One region of the Acidovorax bellezanensis genome, then DNA from elsewhere that is predicted to be linked to it. Evidence: predicted binding sites of a transcription regulator. Region 1 holds the regulator's gene; each other region holds the start of a gene.
The links. The regulator FNR, encoded in region 1, switches genes on or off when oxygen is low (the NO sensors DNR and NnrR bind a similar motif). The targets are predictions, from matches to a motif close to TTGATNNNNATCAA.
Positions count from the first base shown of each region.

Region 2: the regulator FNR is predicted to act here: its motif matches at 2,990-3,003, upstream of N0K08_RS12370 (universal stress protein).
Region 3: the regulator FNR is predicted to act here: its motif matches at 4,007-4,020, upstream of azu (azurin).

Region 1 is NZ_JAODYH010000006.1:16,153-21,602, forward strand. It holds gene ccoP (cytochrome-c oxidase, cbb3-type subunit III) at 1-212, shown strand, start outside; gene N0K08_RS13520 (FixH family protein) at 355-642, shown strand; gene N0K08_RS13525 (hypothetical protein) at 728-988, shown strand; gene fnr (fumarate/nitrate reduction transcriptional regulator Fnr) at 1,069-1,791, opposite strand; gene hemN (oxygen-independent coproporphyrinogen III oxidase) at 1,983-3,377, shown strand; gene N0K08_RS13540 (sulfite exporter TauE/SafE family protein) at 3,381-4,088, shown strand; gene N0K08_RS13545 (HD-GYP domain-containing protein) at 4,200-5,450, shown strand, end outside.
Region 2 is NZ_JAODYH010000005.1:187,362-192,811, forward strand. It holds gene N0K08_RS12350 (phosphoenolpyruvate carboxykinase (GTP)) at 1-510, shown strand, start outside; gene N0K08_RS12355 (hypothetical protein) at 745-975, opposite strand; gene N0K08_RS12360 (LysR family transcriptional regulator) at 1,118-2,080, shown strand; gene N0K08_RS12365 (metallophosphoesterase) at 2,077-2,931, shown strand; gene N0K08_RS12370 (universal stress protein) at 3,058-3,480, shown strand; gene N0K08_RS12375 (3'-5' exonuclease) at 3,507-4,121, shown strand; gene N0K08_RS12380 (flavin reductase family protein) at 4,233-4,739, shown strand; gene minE (cell division topological specificity factor MinE) at 4,837-5,100, opposite strand; gene minD (septum site-determining protein MinD) at 5,104-5,450, opposite strand, start outside.
Region 3 is NZ_JAODYH010000005.1:46,517-51,966, forward strand. It holds gene N0K08_RS11735 (histone deacetylase family protein) at 1-132, shown strand, start outside; gene N0K08_RS11740 (phosphotransferase) at 132-1,232, shown strand; gene N0K08_RS11745 (aspartate aminotransferase family protein) at 1,225-2,502, shown strand; gene N0K08_RS11750 (SGNH/GDSL hydrolase family protein) at 2,519-3,913, opposite strand; gene azu (azurin) at 4,289-4,738, shown strand; gene N0K08_RS11760 (hypothetical protein) at 4,991-5,371, shown strand.

The DNA.
Region 1 (5,450 bases):
GCATGGACGGCAAGGGCAACCAGGCCCTGGGCGCGCCCAACCTGACCGATGACGTCTGGTTGCACGGCTGGGGTGAAGCGGCGATCATTGACATCGTCAACAACGGCAAGCAAAACCACATGCCGGCGCAAAAGGACAAGCTGACACCCGAGCAGATCGGTGTGCTGGCCTCCTATGTGTGGAGCCTGTCGCATAAGCAGGGCACCCCCTGAGCCGCTGACGCGGCTTCCCCCTCTCATCCTTCGGTGGAGGGGGACGGCGCCCTCGCTGCGGGGCGGCCCTTGCTCGGCGCCCCCTGGCTGGGGCGCGCCAGTTTCAGGCGCAGCCCCTGAAACGCAAATCTGAAAGTACCCCATGTCGAAAACTCCCTCCAACGCACCCGCACACGATCCCCGTCCCTGGTGGAAATTCGGTTTTGTCTGGATGGTGGTCGGCGGCCCGGCCGTGGTGGTCGTGGCTGGTCTGGCCACGTTCTGGATCGCCGCGGCCAACCCCGACCCGGTGATCGACCCGGATTACTACCGCCACGGTATTGAAATCAACCAGACGCTGACCGGCAAGCCCGATCTGAGCCTGGCACCGGCCGTCACCGGCCGCAACCATGCGGCAACGCCCGCGGAGCACGCGCCCACCGACCGTTGAGCGGGCCATGCGCGGGTTTTCCGCAGCGCCAGGGACTTCGATTGCTTGCAGAATGAAAGCGTTGCTGCGGCACAAGGAGTTCCTGATGTTGGCAAAACGCTTGATGTGGATTCTCTGGCCGGCCTTTCTGGCCGCCTGTGCGATGGAAATGCTGGTGTTCGGGCTGGTCGATCCGAGCGAAATCCAGTGGCGGGGCGAGACCCTGAACTGGGGCCGGCAGGCGTTCTATACCCTGTCTTTCTTTGCCTTCTGGCTGGTCACCAGCGCTGCCAGCGGCTTGACCTGCCTGCTGGGCATGGGGCCGGCGGAAGTCAATGGCGGGCACCGCGCTCCCGCGCTCGACTGAACAACTGACTGTATCCCTTGGCCCGTTCTCCCTGAGCTTGTCAAAGCGGGGCGCAAGGGGTTTATCAGCGGGGGAGGGGCTTAGTCACACTCGCGTTGATGGTTCACGATGCGCTTGAGCGCGTCGGTGTCGAGAATGCGGATGTGGCGCTGCTTGACTTCGACGATGCCGTCGTCGACGAACTTGGAGAAAGTGCGGCTCACGGTCTCCAGCTTGAGGCCCAGGTAGCTGCCGATTTCCTCGCGCGTCATGCGCAGTACCAGCTCCGACTGGGAAAACCCCCGCGTGTGCAGGCGCTGCACCAGATTGAGCACAAACGCCGCCAGACGCTCCTCGGCCCGCATGCTGCCCAGCAGCAGCATCACGCCATGCTCACGCACGATTTCACGGCTCATGACCTTGTGCACATGGTTTTGCAGCACCGTGATTTCGCGCGACAGATCTTCCAGGCGATCAAAAGGCATGACACAGACTTCGGCATCCTCGAGCGCCACCGCGTCGCAGGTGTGGTGGTCGTTGACGATGCCGTCCAGGCCGATGATTTCGCCCGCCATCTGAAAGCCCGTCACTTGGTCACGTCCGTCCTCGGTGGCCACGCTGGTCTTGAAGAAGCCGGTGCGAATCGCATACAGCGAGGAAAACGCCTCGCCGTTGTGAAACAGCATGCCGCCCCGCTTGATCTTGCGGCGCACGGCGACGATGTCGTCGATGCGCTGCATTTGCTCGTCGCTCAGGCCTATGGGCAGGCACAGTTCGCGCAGGTTGCAGTTGGAGCAGGAGGCTTTGATGGTTTGTAAATTCATGGGACTGGACCTCGAAGCTGGCGGTGGATAACACGGAAGGGGCGGTCGCATGGGCTGCCGACAGCGCACAGGCCCGAGGTCATGGCTGACATATATCAAATTGTCGCAGCATGTGGGTGAGCAAGTCTTGATCGACATCAAGGACGCAGGCATTGGGATGCGGCACAGTCGGGAAAAGCCAAGGAAACACCATGACCGCAGCCCCCCCCGAGCTCACCCCTGCGTTGCTGCAGCGTTTTGACGTGCCTGGCCCCCGCTATACCTCCTACCCGACGGCAGACCGGTTTGTGGAAGCCTTTGGTCCGGATGATTACACACTGGCGCTCAAACAGCGCCGCAATGGCGCGGTGGGCCTGGCGCGGCCGCTGTCGCTGTATGTGCACATCCCGTTCTGCGAATCGCTGTGCTACTACTGCGCCTGCAACAAGATCGTCACCCGTCACGCCGAACGCGCCCAGACCTATCTGCAATACCTGGCGCGCGAAGTCGCGCTGCACACCCGGCATTGCGGTCCGGGTCAGACGGTGAGCCAGCTGCACCTGGGCGGCGGCACGCCCACTTTCCTGAGCGACGAGGGCCTGGCCGAACTCATGGACCTGCTGCGCAGCCATTTCACGCTGCAGCCCGGCGGCGAGTATTCGATCGAAGTCGATCCGCGCACGGTGACGCCCGAGCGCCTGGCCTTTCTGGCGCAGCTGGGTTTCAACCGCCTGAGCTTTGGCGTGCAGGATTTCGATCCCCAGGTGCAGAAGGCCGTGCACCGCGAGCAGCCCGCCGAGCAGGTGTTCGCGCTGGTGCAGGCCGCGCGCGAGCTGGACTTTGACTCCGTCAACGTGGACCTGATTTACGGCCTGCCATGCCAGACGCCCGAATCGTTCGAGCGCACGCTGGCGCAGGTGTGCGAATTGCGGCCCGACCGCATTGCCTTGTACGCCTATGCCCATCTGCCCGAGCGCTTCAAGCCGCAGCGGCGCATCGACACCGCGGCCTTGCCCGACGCCGGCGCCAAGGTCGGCATGCTGGCGCGCTCGCTCGCCATGTTCCAGGCCGCGGGCTATGTCTATGTGGGCATGGACCATTTCGCGCTGCCCACGGATTCGCTGGCCGTGGCCAAGCGCCAGGGGCGGCTGCACCGCAATTTCCAGGGCTACAGCACCCAGCCCGACTGCGACCTGATCGCGCTGGGCGTGTCGGCCATAGGCCGTGTGGGCGCGACCTACAGCCAGAACGCCAAGACCCTGGATGAGTATTACGACCTGCTCGACCAGGGGCGGCTACCCGTGGTGCGGGGGCTGGCCCTGGGCCGCGACGACCTGATACGGCGCGCCGTGATCATGGCGCTGATGTGCCAGGGCGAGCTGCTGTTCGAGGCGTTGGACCAGGCCTGGTTGATCGACGGCCGGCGCTATTTCGCCGCCGAGCTGGAAATGCTCGCCGGCCTGCAGGCGCAGGGCCTGGTGGAGATCAGCGAGGAAAGCGTGCGGGTCACGCCCATGGGCTGGTACTTCGTGCGCGCAGTAGCCATGACTTTTGACCGCTATTTGCAGGCCGACAGGAACCGAGCGCGGTTTTCAAGGATCATCTAGCGGATGCTGTTTTCGCTAGTTTGGACTTCTGCCGTGATGGGCCTCGTAGGCGGGCCCCATTGTCTTGCAATGTGCGCCGCACCCTGCGCCGTGGTGACGTCGCGCCCGGGCGCCACCAGCGTGGTCACTGTGCATGGTCTGCGCAGTCGGCTGTGGCAACGCACTGCACTGTTCCATGGCGGCCGGCTCGCCGGCTATGCCAGCCTCGGGGCGCTGGCGGCGCTGGCCGTGGAAGGCCTGGCCTGGCTGAACGCCCAGACCACGGCGATGCAGCCGGTCTGGACCTTCATGCACCTGGGCATCATGGTCTGGGGCATCCTGATGATGGTTCAGGCGCGCCAGCCGGCCTGGATAGAGTCGGCCGGGCGCGCGCTGTGGCGGCGCGTGCAGCCGGTGGTGGCGGCGCCTGGCGGAACCTTTGCCACCGGCTTTGTCTGGGCCTTGATGCCTTGCGGACTGCTGTACTCGGCCTTGCTGGTGGCGGGGCTCAGCGGCGGGGCCGCGGCCGGCGCCTTGTCCATGGCGGCCTTTGCCGTCGGCAGCGGGCTGTGGCTGCTGGCCGCGCCCTGGCTTTGGGGCTGGCTGCGCCGGCACCTGAACACCGTGCGCGCCGACTGGGGCAGCCGGGCCGCAGGACTGATGCTGTTTGGCGTTGCCGGCTGGGCGCTGTGGATGGACCTGGTCTACAAGCCTTCGCTATGGTGTCGCTGATACGCCACTTGTGCTAAAAATAACGCAAACGTTTCAACCGTTCAAGAACTGGCGATAATTGTCGAAACAACCGGACAGTGGTGCAACTTTTGCACTGTCTTGCTTTCAAGTGTGAACACATCTGTCCTGATTGATCCCCGTTCGTTGCGCGTAGGTATGTACATCCAGCTGGAAGTCGGCTGGATGCGCCATCCTTTTCCCGTCAACAGCTTTCGTATCGTTTCAGACGTTCAGCTCAACACCGTCAAGGCCCTGGGTCTGGAAGCCGTGCGCTACTTCCCCGACAGAAGCGATCCCGAACTCGGCGCGGAGACCTCGGACGAGGTTGCGGGTGAAGCGGATGGCGAGGTCGTCGGCGCAGCCTCTCCCGTGCCGCCGCAGATCGCAGCGCTGGAGCCGCAGGCGGCCGCAGCCCTGTCCCCGCAGATGTGGGCGCGCTGCAATGAGCGCTTTCGCGCCGCTGCACGCGAGTACACGCATTTGCAGGCCTGTGCGGCCGCCCAGCCCCAGCAGGCCCTGGAGCAAAGCCATGGTCTGGTCGACAGCTATATCGAGGAAGTACTGCCCGCGGGCGATCTGGTGATTCGGCTGCTGTCGGAAAGCTCGGGCAACCGCCAGGCCGAACACCCGGTGAACGTGACGGTGCTGAGCCTGCTGCTGGGCAAGGTCCTGGGCCTGAATGCTGGCGGCCTGTACGAGCTGGGCATGGCGGCCTTGTTGCACGACATCGGCAAGGATGGCAAGCCCGGCGGGCGCGTGCCGCGTGAAGAATACGAGCGCCATGTCGGCGATTCGGTGGCCCTGGCCATGGGCATGGGCGTGTCCAGCGATGTGCTCACGGCCATGGCCCAGCACCATGAGTTCGCCGACGGCAGTGGCTTTCCCCTGCATTTGATCGAGGAAGACCTGAGCACGGCGGGCAAGGTGTTGTGTCTGGTCAACAGCTATGACCGCCTGTGCAACCCGGAATTCGCGCAGGAAGGGCAGACGCCGCACGAAGCCCTGGCCATGCTGTACGCCCAGTTCCGCGATCGCTTCGATCCGGCCATCTTGCGGGCCTTCATCCGGATGATGGGCGTGTATCCGCCGGGTTCGGTGGTGCAGCTCGCGGACGGGCGCTTCGCCATGGTGGTGTCGGTCAATTCGTCCCGCCCGCTCAAGCCCCAGGTGCTGGTCTGCGACCTGCAGGTGCCACTGGCGCAGGCGCGGCCGCTGGATCTGGAAATGAGCCCGGACATCGGTATTCGGCGCAGTCTGCGACCGGACCAGTTGCCGCGCGAGGCGCTGAGCTATCTGTCGCCCCGGCAGCGTATCTGCTACTTCTTTGAACGAGCCGTGGAGCCTGGCGCCCCGGGGAGCGCT
Region 2 (5,450 bases), on a different contig from region 1:
GCTGCCACCATGGGCTCGGAAACCACGGCCGCCGCCTTCGGCGCCCAAGGCGTGGTGCGCCGCGATCCCTTCGCCATGCTGCCCTTCATGGGCTACAACATGAGCGAGTACTTCCAGCATTGGCTGAACATGGGTGCCAAGCTGCAGGCCACGGGCGCGCAACTGCCCCGCCTGTACACCACCAACTGGTTCCGCAAGGACGCCGCTGGCAAGTTCGTCTGGCCCGGCTACGGCGAAAACATGCGCGTGCTCAAGTGGATGATCGACCGCATCGAAGGCCAGGCCCAAGGCGTGGACACCCTGCTGGGCGTGGCGCCCAACTACGCGGAAATCAACTGGCAAGGCCTGGACTTCAGCGCCGACCAGTTCGAGACCGTGACCAGCATCGACAAGGCCGCCTGGCAAGACGAGCTGCAATTGCATGACGCCTTGTTCACCCAGTTGGCCGACAAGCTGCCCCAGGAACTGCTGGCCACCCGCGCCGCCCTCGAGAAGCGCCTGAACGACTAAGTTCGCGCGCGCAGGAACGGGCGCGCCCCGTTCCCGCCCCCAAAGCCCTGCACCGCAGGGCTTTTTTTACGCACAAAAAAGCCGCGGCCTTGTGGGCAGCGGCTTGATCGCGATATTTGGAGCCTGCGCAACTGGCGTGTCCCAGCAAGGGGACACCGAGCAAGGGCCGCCCCGCAGCGATGGTGTCGTCCCCCTCGATGAGAGGGGGAAGACGCGAAGCGTCTCAGGGGGTGTTTACCGACCCTGCCCCTGCATGGCGCGGCTCAGTTCCGCCATGATGCGCGCATCCTTGAGTGCGGCGTTCCAGGTACGCTCGTCTTCCACCGCCTGCTTGCGGCTGCTGACCCAGGCGCGGTAGCCGGCGCGCACGGTATCTGCCATGGACTGCAACAGCAGCGCTCCACGGTGCATGCGCACGATGCCGGAATGTTCAAAGGAATGGGTGGAATTAACGAAGCTGGTCATGATATGGAACCCCTGTTACAGACGCTTGTGGCGAAATTGCCGGGCAATGCAGCAATCATAGGGTTTACCCCATGTAACTTCAAATTTATCTTTTGAATTACTATCATTCATATGAGTGATGTATCCCCATGAGTGAAGGACCATGACCCCCCACGGTTTCCACCAGCTCGACCTGAATCTGCTGCGGGTCTTCGACGAAGTCATGGCCGAGCGCAGCCTGACGCGGGCCGCGCACAAGCTGGCCATTACCCAGCCGGCCGTGAGCAATGCCATGCGGCGCCTGCGCGAGGCCCTGGGCGATGAACTGCTGGTGCGCCATGGTCAGGGCGTGCAGCCCACGCCGCGCGCCCTGGCGCTATGGCCTGCGGTGCGCGACGCGCTCGCGCAGCTGCAGCAAACCCTGGCGCCCAACGCGTTCGACCCGGCCAGTGCCACCACGACCTTCGTGCTGGCCATGGCCGATGCCACGGCCTCGACCCTGATCCCTCCGCTGTACGAAATCATCGAGCGCGAAGCGCCCGGGATTTCCGTGCGCGTGCTGCCGCTGACCACGCGCGACCCCCGCCAGCTGCTCGAGGACGGTGAAGCCGACATCGCGGTAGGCTACTTCCCCGCCGTGCTGGCCGACCTGACGGCGCGCGAGCAATCAGGCGACGTCGTAGGTTTCGAAAGCCGCAGGCTGTATGCAAGCGCTTACATCTGCGTGATGCGTGAAGGCCATCCCCTGGCCCATGTACCGCTCACGCTGGACAACTACTGCCAGGCACACCATATGCTGGTGAGCTTTTCCGGGCGCTCGTTCGGCTTCATCGACGAGGCCCTGGCCTCGCTGGGCCGCAAGCGCCAGGTGGTGCTCACGGTGAACCAGTTCTTCACCGCGGGCCGGGTGGTGGTCGGGTCCAACCTGCTGACCATCCTGCCGCGCCACTTCGTGCCCGTGACCGGCATGGCCTCTTCGCTGGCCCTGCGCGAGCTGCCCTTCCACGTGCCGCCCGTGCATGTCGACGCCCTGTGGCGCCACCGCGGCCCGCAAGCGAGTGCCGGCGACTGGCTGCTGCAGGCGCTGTTCCGCGCCGCCCAAAACACTTTCCCCTCCGCGCCATGAAGATCCAGCTGCTTTCCGACCTCCACCTCGAAGTCCACCCCCATTTCCAGCCTGAACCCGCGGCCGGTGCCGATGTACTGGTGCTGGCCGGCGATATCGGCTCCTACCAGGAGGGAGGGATGCTGGCCGACGAGGACTTCGGCCTGGCCCGGTTTTCGCCGCTGCCGCAGTACGCCGGCTGGCCCTGCCCGGTGATCTTCGTGCCCGGCAACCATGAATACGACATGCAGGACTTCGATGCCGCCCATGCACGCCTGCGCGCCACCTGCGACCGCCTGGGGATGATCTGGCTGGAGCGCGAGACGGCCGTGCTGGACGGCGTGCGCTTTGTCGGCACCACGCTGTGGACCGACTTCGATGCCATCGCCCTGCAGGACAGCAAAGTGCAGGTCGGCAATCTGGGCGCGCTGCTGCGCCTGCGCGACAAGGCGTTTCGCGCCGCGAACTTCTACCTGCGCAAGACCGGCGGCACGCGCCACGGCGAAGCGTTTCTGGCCGAGCCCATGCGCGAACAGGCGCTGCTGTGCCAGCAATGGCTGCAGGCGGCGCTGGCTGAGCCCTTCGACGGCCCCACGGTCGCCGTGACCCACTTCGCGCCCAGTCTGCGCAGCGCCGATCCACGCTACGGAATGGTGCCGGGCACGGCAGGTTTTTGCAATGCGCTCGACGACTGGCTGGGACAGGCCCAGCTGTGGCTGCACGGCCATCTGCATTCGCCCAGCGACTACACCGTGCGCGGCGAGTCCGCGGACGGCAAGCCCTGGCAATGCCGTGTCGTCGCCAACCCGCTGGGCTATGCACGCAAGGGCGAGCAGGAATACTTCCAGCCCAGCGCATGCATCGACTTATGATGAACCAACCGCTGGTCGCCCTGGCCCCAGTGGGTTGCCAGTGAACGCCGCTGGAAGCATGATTTACATCAAGGCCGGCAAGCGCTGCTGGCATTAGTCTGGTCACTGAAACATTCGGAGGACTTCATGAAAATATTGCTTGCTGTCGACGGTAGCGTCTATACCCAAAAAATGCTGGATTACCTGGCCTCGCATGTCGAATTGCTGGCCGGCACCCATGAGTACACCGCCGCGAATGTGCAAAGCGCCCTGCCACCGCGCGCGCGCAGCGCACTGGGCAAGGAAATAGTCGACCAGTACTACGCCGAAGAAGGCGACAAGGTATTGACCCCGGTCTGCGACTTCCTCGCCAAGCACAATGTCCAGGCCGCACGCGTGAGCAAGGTCGGCCCCGCGGGCGAGACCATCGCCAAGCTGGCCACGGATGGCAATTTCGATCTGCTGATCATGGGCACCCACGGCCACAGCGCCTTGGGCAATCTGGTCATGGGCTCGGTCAGCACCCAGGTGCTGGCCCACTGCTCCACCCCCGTGCTGCTGGTGCGCTGAGCCCGGGGGCCATGGGAGAATGGCGCATGTCTTCTCCCATCGCCGTCATCGACTTTGAAACCACGGGCATCTCGCCCGGCCAGGGTGCGCGCGCCACCGAAGTGGCCATCGTGCTGCTGGAATCCGGCCAGATCGTGGACCGTTTCCAGAGCCTGATGCGCACCGGCGTGTGGATTCCCTCCTTCATCACCCAGCTCACCGGCATCAGCAATGCCATGGTGGCCGAGGCCCCGGCGGCCGAGGAAGTGATGGGCGAAGCGGCCCGCTTTGTCGGCGCGGCGCCGATGGTGGCGCACAACGCGGCCTTCGACCGCAAGTTCTGGGAGGCCGAACTGGGCCACGCCGGCCTGCCCGCGCCCCAGCCGTTTGCCTGCACCGTACTGCTGTCGCGGCGGCTATACCCTGAAGCCTCCAGCCACAAGCTGGGCAGCATCGTCGACCATCTGGGCCTGCCCCGCGCCGGACGCGCCCACCGGGCCCTGGCCGACGCCGAAATGGCAGCCTCCCTGCTCGCGCGCATGCAGCAGGACCTGCAGCGCCGCTGGGGCATTGCCCAGCCCGGCCATGGCCTGCTGTCCGAGCTCCAGCGCTGCCCCAAGGGCAACATCGCGACCATGCTCGCGCGCCAGGCCCAGGCCTAGGCGGACGGCCCCCATGCGGGGGCGACAGGAATACCGGCAAGCGCAGCCGGCACAATGGGCTCGGACCATAATAGGCAGATCCCTTCCGTGATGGCCCTGCGCCCCGTGCCTGTGAATTCGCCCCTACCCCGCTCTGCCGTGGCCCAGCCGCCCCAATTTTCTTCGCATGATTTCCGTCAGGCGCTTGGTCAGTTCGCCACCGGCGTGACCATCGTCACGGCGCTGAACGCACAGAACCAGCCCGTGGGCGTCACGGTGAGTTCCTTCAATTCGGTGTCGCTGCATCCGCCGCTGGTGCTGTGGAGCATGGCCAACAGCGCGGCCTCGCTGTCGGTCTTCATGGCCTGCACGCACTACGCCGTGCACGTGCTCGGCGCCGAGCAGAAGTCCCTGGCCGAACAGTTCGCGTCCAAAGGCATAGACCGCTGGGCCGGCGTGCTGCACCAGCCCGGCCAGACCGGCGTGCCCTTGCTCGATGGCGCCGTGGCGGCATTTGAATGCTTCAACCGCAGCCGCTACCAGGAAGGCGACCACGTGATCTTTGTCGGCGAAGTGGAGCATTGCAGCCATCAGAACGACGCTGCACCGTTGATCTACCACGCGGGCCGGATGAAATGACGCCCACGCGGGCCCGTTGCGGGCGTTCGTTCTGAACGCCGAGGGTCGAGCTCCAGAGTGAAAAAAAGCGGCCCTCAAGGGGCCGCTTTTGCATGGGTCAGCGCGTGGCTTCCGGTAGCTCGATCTTCACTTCCAGCACTTCCAGATTGTCCTGGCGCTCGAGGTGGACCTTGATGTCGTTCGGGTGGATGGTCACGTACTTGGAGATCACGGCCATCAGTTCGCGCTGCAGCTCGGGCAGGTAGTCGTGCTGGCTGCGGCCGCCGCCGACGCGCTCATGCGCCAGGATGATTTGCAGGCGTTCCTTGGCGACAGACGCGGATTTCTTTTTTTCGCCCAACAGAAAAGACAGCATCGACATGTCTTACCTCCCTCCAAAGATGCGTTTGAAAAAGCCCGGTTTTTGCGCCTCGATGAAGCGCATAGGCTTTTCTTCTCCCAGAAAACGATCGATCACATCCTTGTAGGCTTCGGACACATCGGTGTTCGCCATGTGCACGGCCGGAATGCCCTGGTTGGACGCCTGCAGCACCGTTTCCGATTCGGGGATCACGCCGATCAGCGGAATGCGCAGGATGTCCTGGATGTCTTCCAGCGACAGCATCTGTCCGTCCTCGACCCGGCTCGGGTTGTAGCGGGTGATCAGCAGGTGTTCCTTGATGCCTTCGCCACCGGCGATCGCGCGCTGGGTCTTGGAGCTGAGCATGCCCA
Region 3 (5,450 bases), on a different contig from region 1:
TTCGCGCGCATCCTCGGCGAAATCGCCCGCCTGGGCCTGCCCACCGTGCTGGTGCAGGAAGGCGGCTATCTGTCGGAAGACCTGGGACCGAACCTGGCCAGCGCCCTGGGCGGTTTCGAGAAAGCCGCATGATGGCCCACGACCTGGACGCCGCCATCCGCGCGGCCCTGCCCGAAGCCGCGGTACTGAGCGCACCCCCGGCGCCCGTGCAGCCCGATGAGGCCGCCGACCTGCTGCGCCAGCACTACGGACTGACCGGCCAGCTGCAGCCGCTGAGCGGCGAGCGCGACGCGAACTTTCTGCTGGCGCCCGCGGGCGGCGGCGCGCGCTGCATGCTCAAGCTCTCGCACCCGGACGAGGACCCGCTGGTCGCCGATTTCCAGACCCAGGCCCTGCTGCACCTGGCCGCCACCGACCCGGACCTGCCGGTGCAGCGCCTGCTGCCCGACCGCCAGGGCGCGGCCTCGGTGCGGATCCAGGACGCCGCGGGCCGCACGCGCGTGGCCCGCGTGTTCAGCTACATCGAAGGCCTGCCCATGCCGCAGGCGCCGCGCTCGTCCGCGCAGCGCCTGAACGTGGCCCGCATGCTGGCGCGGCTGGACATGGCGCTGGCCGGCCTCCAGCACCCCGCCGGCGCGCGCGAACTGCCCTGGGACATCCAGCGCGCCGACCGCGTGCGTCCCCTGCTGGTGCATGTGACCGACCCGGCGCGGCGCGCGCTGGCCGAGGCCGCGCTCGACGGTTTCGAGCAGCGCGCCAAGCCCCGATTGGCGACGCTGCGCCGCCAGCCCATACACAACGACTTCAACCTCTACAACCTGCTGGTCGACCCGGCGGCGACCGAGTGCGTCGCCGGCATCCTGGACTTCGGCGACATGGTGCAGGGGCCGCTGGTCAACGATCTGGCCGTGGCCGCGTCCTACCAGATCGACGAGAGCAGCGATGCGCTGGCCTCGATCGCTGCGTTCGCCGCGGCCTACCACGCGGTCTCGCCGCTGCAGGCGGCCGAGACGGCCCTGCTGCTGGACCTGGTGCGCGCGCGGCTGTCCATGGTGGTCGCCATCAGCGGCTGGCGCGCCGCGCGCGAACCTGACAACGCCCCCTATTTGCTGCGCAACAACGCCGTTTCCTGGGCCCGGCTCGCGGCCTGCGCCGCGCTGACGCCCGAGCAGGTGCAGTCGGCCATCCACGCGGCCTGCCGCCTGTCCACCCCGGAGCCACTCCATGCCTGAATCCACCCCCACCGCCGAAATGCTCGCGCGCCGCGCACGCCTTCTGGGCCCGGCCTACCGTCTGTTCTACGAGCAGCCCTTCCAGCCCGTGCGCGGCGAAGGCGTGTGGCTGTATGACGCGGCCGGCCAGCCCTACCTCGACGCCTACAACAACGTGGTCTGCGTGGGCCATGCCCACCCGCAGGTGGTCGAGGCCATCGCGCGCCAGGCCGCCACGCTGAACACGCATACCCGCTATCTGCACGACGGCATCCTCGACTATGCCGAGCGCCTGCTGGCCACCATGCCCCCCGAACTGGGCCATGCCACGTTCACCTGTACCGGCAGCGAAGCCAACGACCTGGCCATGCGCATCGCCACGGCCCATACCGGCGGCGCCGGCCTGATCGTCACGCGCTTCGCCTACCACGGCGTGACTTCGGCCATCGCCTGCGCCTCGCCTTCGCTGGGCCAGTTCGTGCAGCTGGGCGCGCATGTGCGCCTGGTGGATGCGCCCAGCGGCGGCGATGCCGGCGCCGGCCACCGCTTCGCCGAGGGCGTGCGCGCCGCGATTGCCGACCTGCGCGCCCACGGCATCGCGCCGGCCGCGCTGATGGTCGACACGGTGTTCTCCAGCGACGGCGTATTCACGGGACCGGCGGGCCTGCTGCGCGAGGCCGTGGAGGCCATCCACGCGGCCGGCGGCGTCTTCATCGCCGACGAAGTGCAGCCCGGCTTCGGCCGCACGGGCGAGACTTTCTGGGGCTTTCAGCGCCACGGCGTGGTGCCCGACATCGTGACCATGGGCAAGCCCATGGGCAACGGCCACCCGGTCGCCGGCCTGGCCGTGAAGCCCGAAGTCATGCAGGCCTTCGGCAAGGCCTGTCGCTACTTCAACACGTTCGGCGGCAACCCCGTCTCCATGGCCGCGGCCTCGGCCGTGCTGGACGTGATCGAGCAGCAGGACCTGCAGCGCAACGCCCTGGAAGTCGGCACCTACCTGCGCGAGCGCCTGGCGGCGCTGGCCCCGCGCCATGCGCTGGTGGGCGAAGTGCGCGGCGCCGGCCTGTTCCTGGGTGTGGAGCTGGTCACCGACCGCGCGGCGCGCACTCCGGCAACGGCCCAGGCCGCGCGCGTGGTCAACGGCCTGCGCGCACGGCAGGTGCTGCTCAGCGCCACGGGCGAGCACGCCAACATCCTCAAGATCCGGCCGCCGCTGGTGTTCACACGGGAGCATGCCGACCTGCTGGTGCAGCGGCTGGACGAGGTGCTGACGGCCATTGCGCAGTAATGGCCGGCTGCGGGGCCTAGCGCCAGCCCTGCTGCACCATTCTTTCCTCCACCTGGGTGGCCAGCTGCGCGTAGAAATACGGCGTCGGATGCACGTCGTCGGCATAGGCATAGCGGCTGACATCGCCCGCTTTCAGATTCGTGCCATTGCAGGCCAGCGAACTGAGCAGGGGATTCTTCACGGAGCTCAGGTCGCAGGCCGTCTCGGTCACATTGGTCAAGCCGAACGCGCTGGGGTTCGTCGCGGCTTGCTGGGTCAAGGCATACACGTCCACCAGCAACACGTCGGTCTCGGCCGACAGGGCGCTGCTCAGCTGCGCGTTGAAGGCCTGGGCCATGGCGGCCATCAAGGCCTGTGTCTCCGCGGGCTTGGAGCGGCCGGCCGGGGTCTGCGCAACGTCCGGCAGGTTGTTGACCACGACATACCGGGCGCCGTTGGCAAGCACCTGGCTTTTCACCAGCGTGGCCAGTTCGGCGCCCGCCAGGGTCAGCGCGGTCACGAGATTCGGCCCCTGGTCCGCGGCGTACTTGTTGCCCGCGGCGGCCCCGGCCGTCGCGGCATCGGCCTGAGCGGCCGCCACCATGGGGCCGTATACGGCCATGCTAGCCACCGCCGCATTGCCGGGCTGACCGGCCGCAGCCCCTACGGCTGCGATGGTCGCGCTCGCTTGCGAGCTCCCCGGCCTGGCGAGCTCGGCGCTCACCGCCGAGAAGATCGCCACCGCCGCGGTGCTCGGGGCGATGGCCCCGGACGCCAGCAAGGGGACCAGACTGTCGAAATATTGCCTGGCACCCGCGGCCTGACCCGCCGCCGTGGCCCCGGCCTGCAGCGCACCCAGCTGGAACAGCATGTCATTGCCGCCCGCCATCACCAGGACCAGATCGTCTGGCTTGAACTTTCCACCCGACTGCGCCAGGTGGTTGGCAATCTGCGTCTTCACCGGCACGGTCAAGGCGCCCAGCGCGCTGCCGGTCAGCTTGTTGTTCGGTCCGACCGGATGGGTGACGCGGGAGCCGCCCTGGCCGTAGCCAAAGCAGCCGGCGTGGTTTTGCACCCGCACCGAAAAGCCCTGGGCGGCATTACCGTCCAGGCCGGTCTGCGCCGCGCAGGGCGCAGGCAGGCCCAGCCGGGCCGCCATGACTTCGATCCAGGTCAGGCCGGTGAATGCGGGATTGAGCCGCGTGTTGTCGCCATTGATGGTGAACTTTCCGCCGCCCAGGGCCTTGAGCGCGCCGACCGCATAGGTCCCGACATCCGACAAGCTGTCGCCAAATGAAATCTGGGCGCTGAAGTGGGGCTTGGGGGCGGGTTCCACCGGTGGCACCGGGACCGGCGCTGGCGAATTGTCATCGCCATTGCAGGCACTCAACAAGGCCGCGGCCAGCAAGACTGGCAGGAAAACATGACGCATGGAATCTCCGTTTTCTGGATGGGCGGTACACCGGAAAGCCGCGATCCCACGTCGCCGTGGCACGGTGCCAGGAAAGCGCAGAGGTGTTGCTTGATGACATGCATCAACACGGCCTTGCGCCACTGTAACTAAAGTTCTATTTCGTTACTGACTCTGTCAAGCTTGGCTGGAGCATGGCGCCGAAAGAAGTGGCTCCGGCCGGCGCGATGGGGGCGGCCAGCGAGAGACGCCACTTGCGCCATGCTTTTTTCTGGCAGAGTGGGTCCGACACTTCACTTGTGTCTACACTAGGGTTTGTACTAGGTTCGTGCCTTGGACTGCGATCCACGCAGCGGTGCGGCGCCTGGACATCGACTTTCTAAAAGGATTGGGATCATGAAGAAACTTCTCGCTACCTTGGCTTTTTGCGCCACCGCTGCAGCTCCGGCTTTTGCCGCCGACTGCGCCACCACGGTCGAAGCCAACGACATGATGCAGTTCAACACCAAGAGCATCACCGTACCCAAGGCCTGCAAGAGCTTCAGCGTGACCTTGAAACATGTGGGCAAGATGCCCAAGACCGCCATGGGCCACAACCTGGTCGTGACCACGGCTGCCGACATGACGGCCGTCAATGCCGACGGCATGAAGGCCGGCGCGGCCTCTGACTTCGTGAAGAAGGACGATGCCCGCGTGATCGCCCACACCAAGGTCATCGGCGGCGGCGAAAGCACCACCATCGAGATTCCTGTCGCCAAGATCGCCGCCGGCACCGACTACAGCTTCTTCTGCTCCTTCCCCGGCCACGCCGGCATCATGAAGGGTGCGCTGAAGCTGGGCGCGTAACATAGCCCCCACGCTGGTTCGCTGCCCCCCAAGGGGGCGCGTTTTGCCTTGGGGCGGCCCGGCGGCAAAACATGGCCCCCACGCTGGCTCGCTGCGCGTAGCCGCGCTGGGGGGCATAGCCCCCCAGTTGCACCCAAAGCCTCCCCTGCGAAAGCAGCGGAGGCTTTTTCATGGGCGCCACTGAAGACAACAAAGCGCACGCCCTTAGTGCGATTTACGAAAAATCGGCTTTCATGTAACACTGTGTTTACCATGCAAAAAGCCCTTCTTCGCCTCGCAGCCTGCACTGCCCTGCTGCTGCCGTTCGCTGTCCACGCCCTGCCCCTGGCGCGGCTGAACCAGTCGGCACTGCTCCACATCCCGGCACAGGATGTGCCCAGCTTCAAGTCCTTTGTGGGCCAGACCCTGAACGAAGGCCCGGCGGGCACGGTGGCCGAATGGAGCAGCACCGCGCGGCCAGGCAAGTTCCCGGTCAAGGTGCTGCTCAATCCCGGCGCCAAGGTCGAAACCCAGTCCGCCGGACAGTGCCGCCTGCTGTCTGCCCAGGTCAGCCAGAGCCGCACGGCGCACCAGTGGAAGCTGTGGTTCTGCCAGCAGGCCGACGGCAGCTGGAAGATCAGCGGCCTGGAATAAACCCCTCAGAAGCCCCGCGGCCGCCGCACGTCGCGGCGTCGGCCCTGTGCCCGTCACGCTCTGCCAACCAGGATGTCTT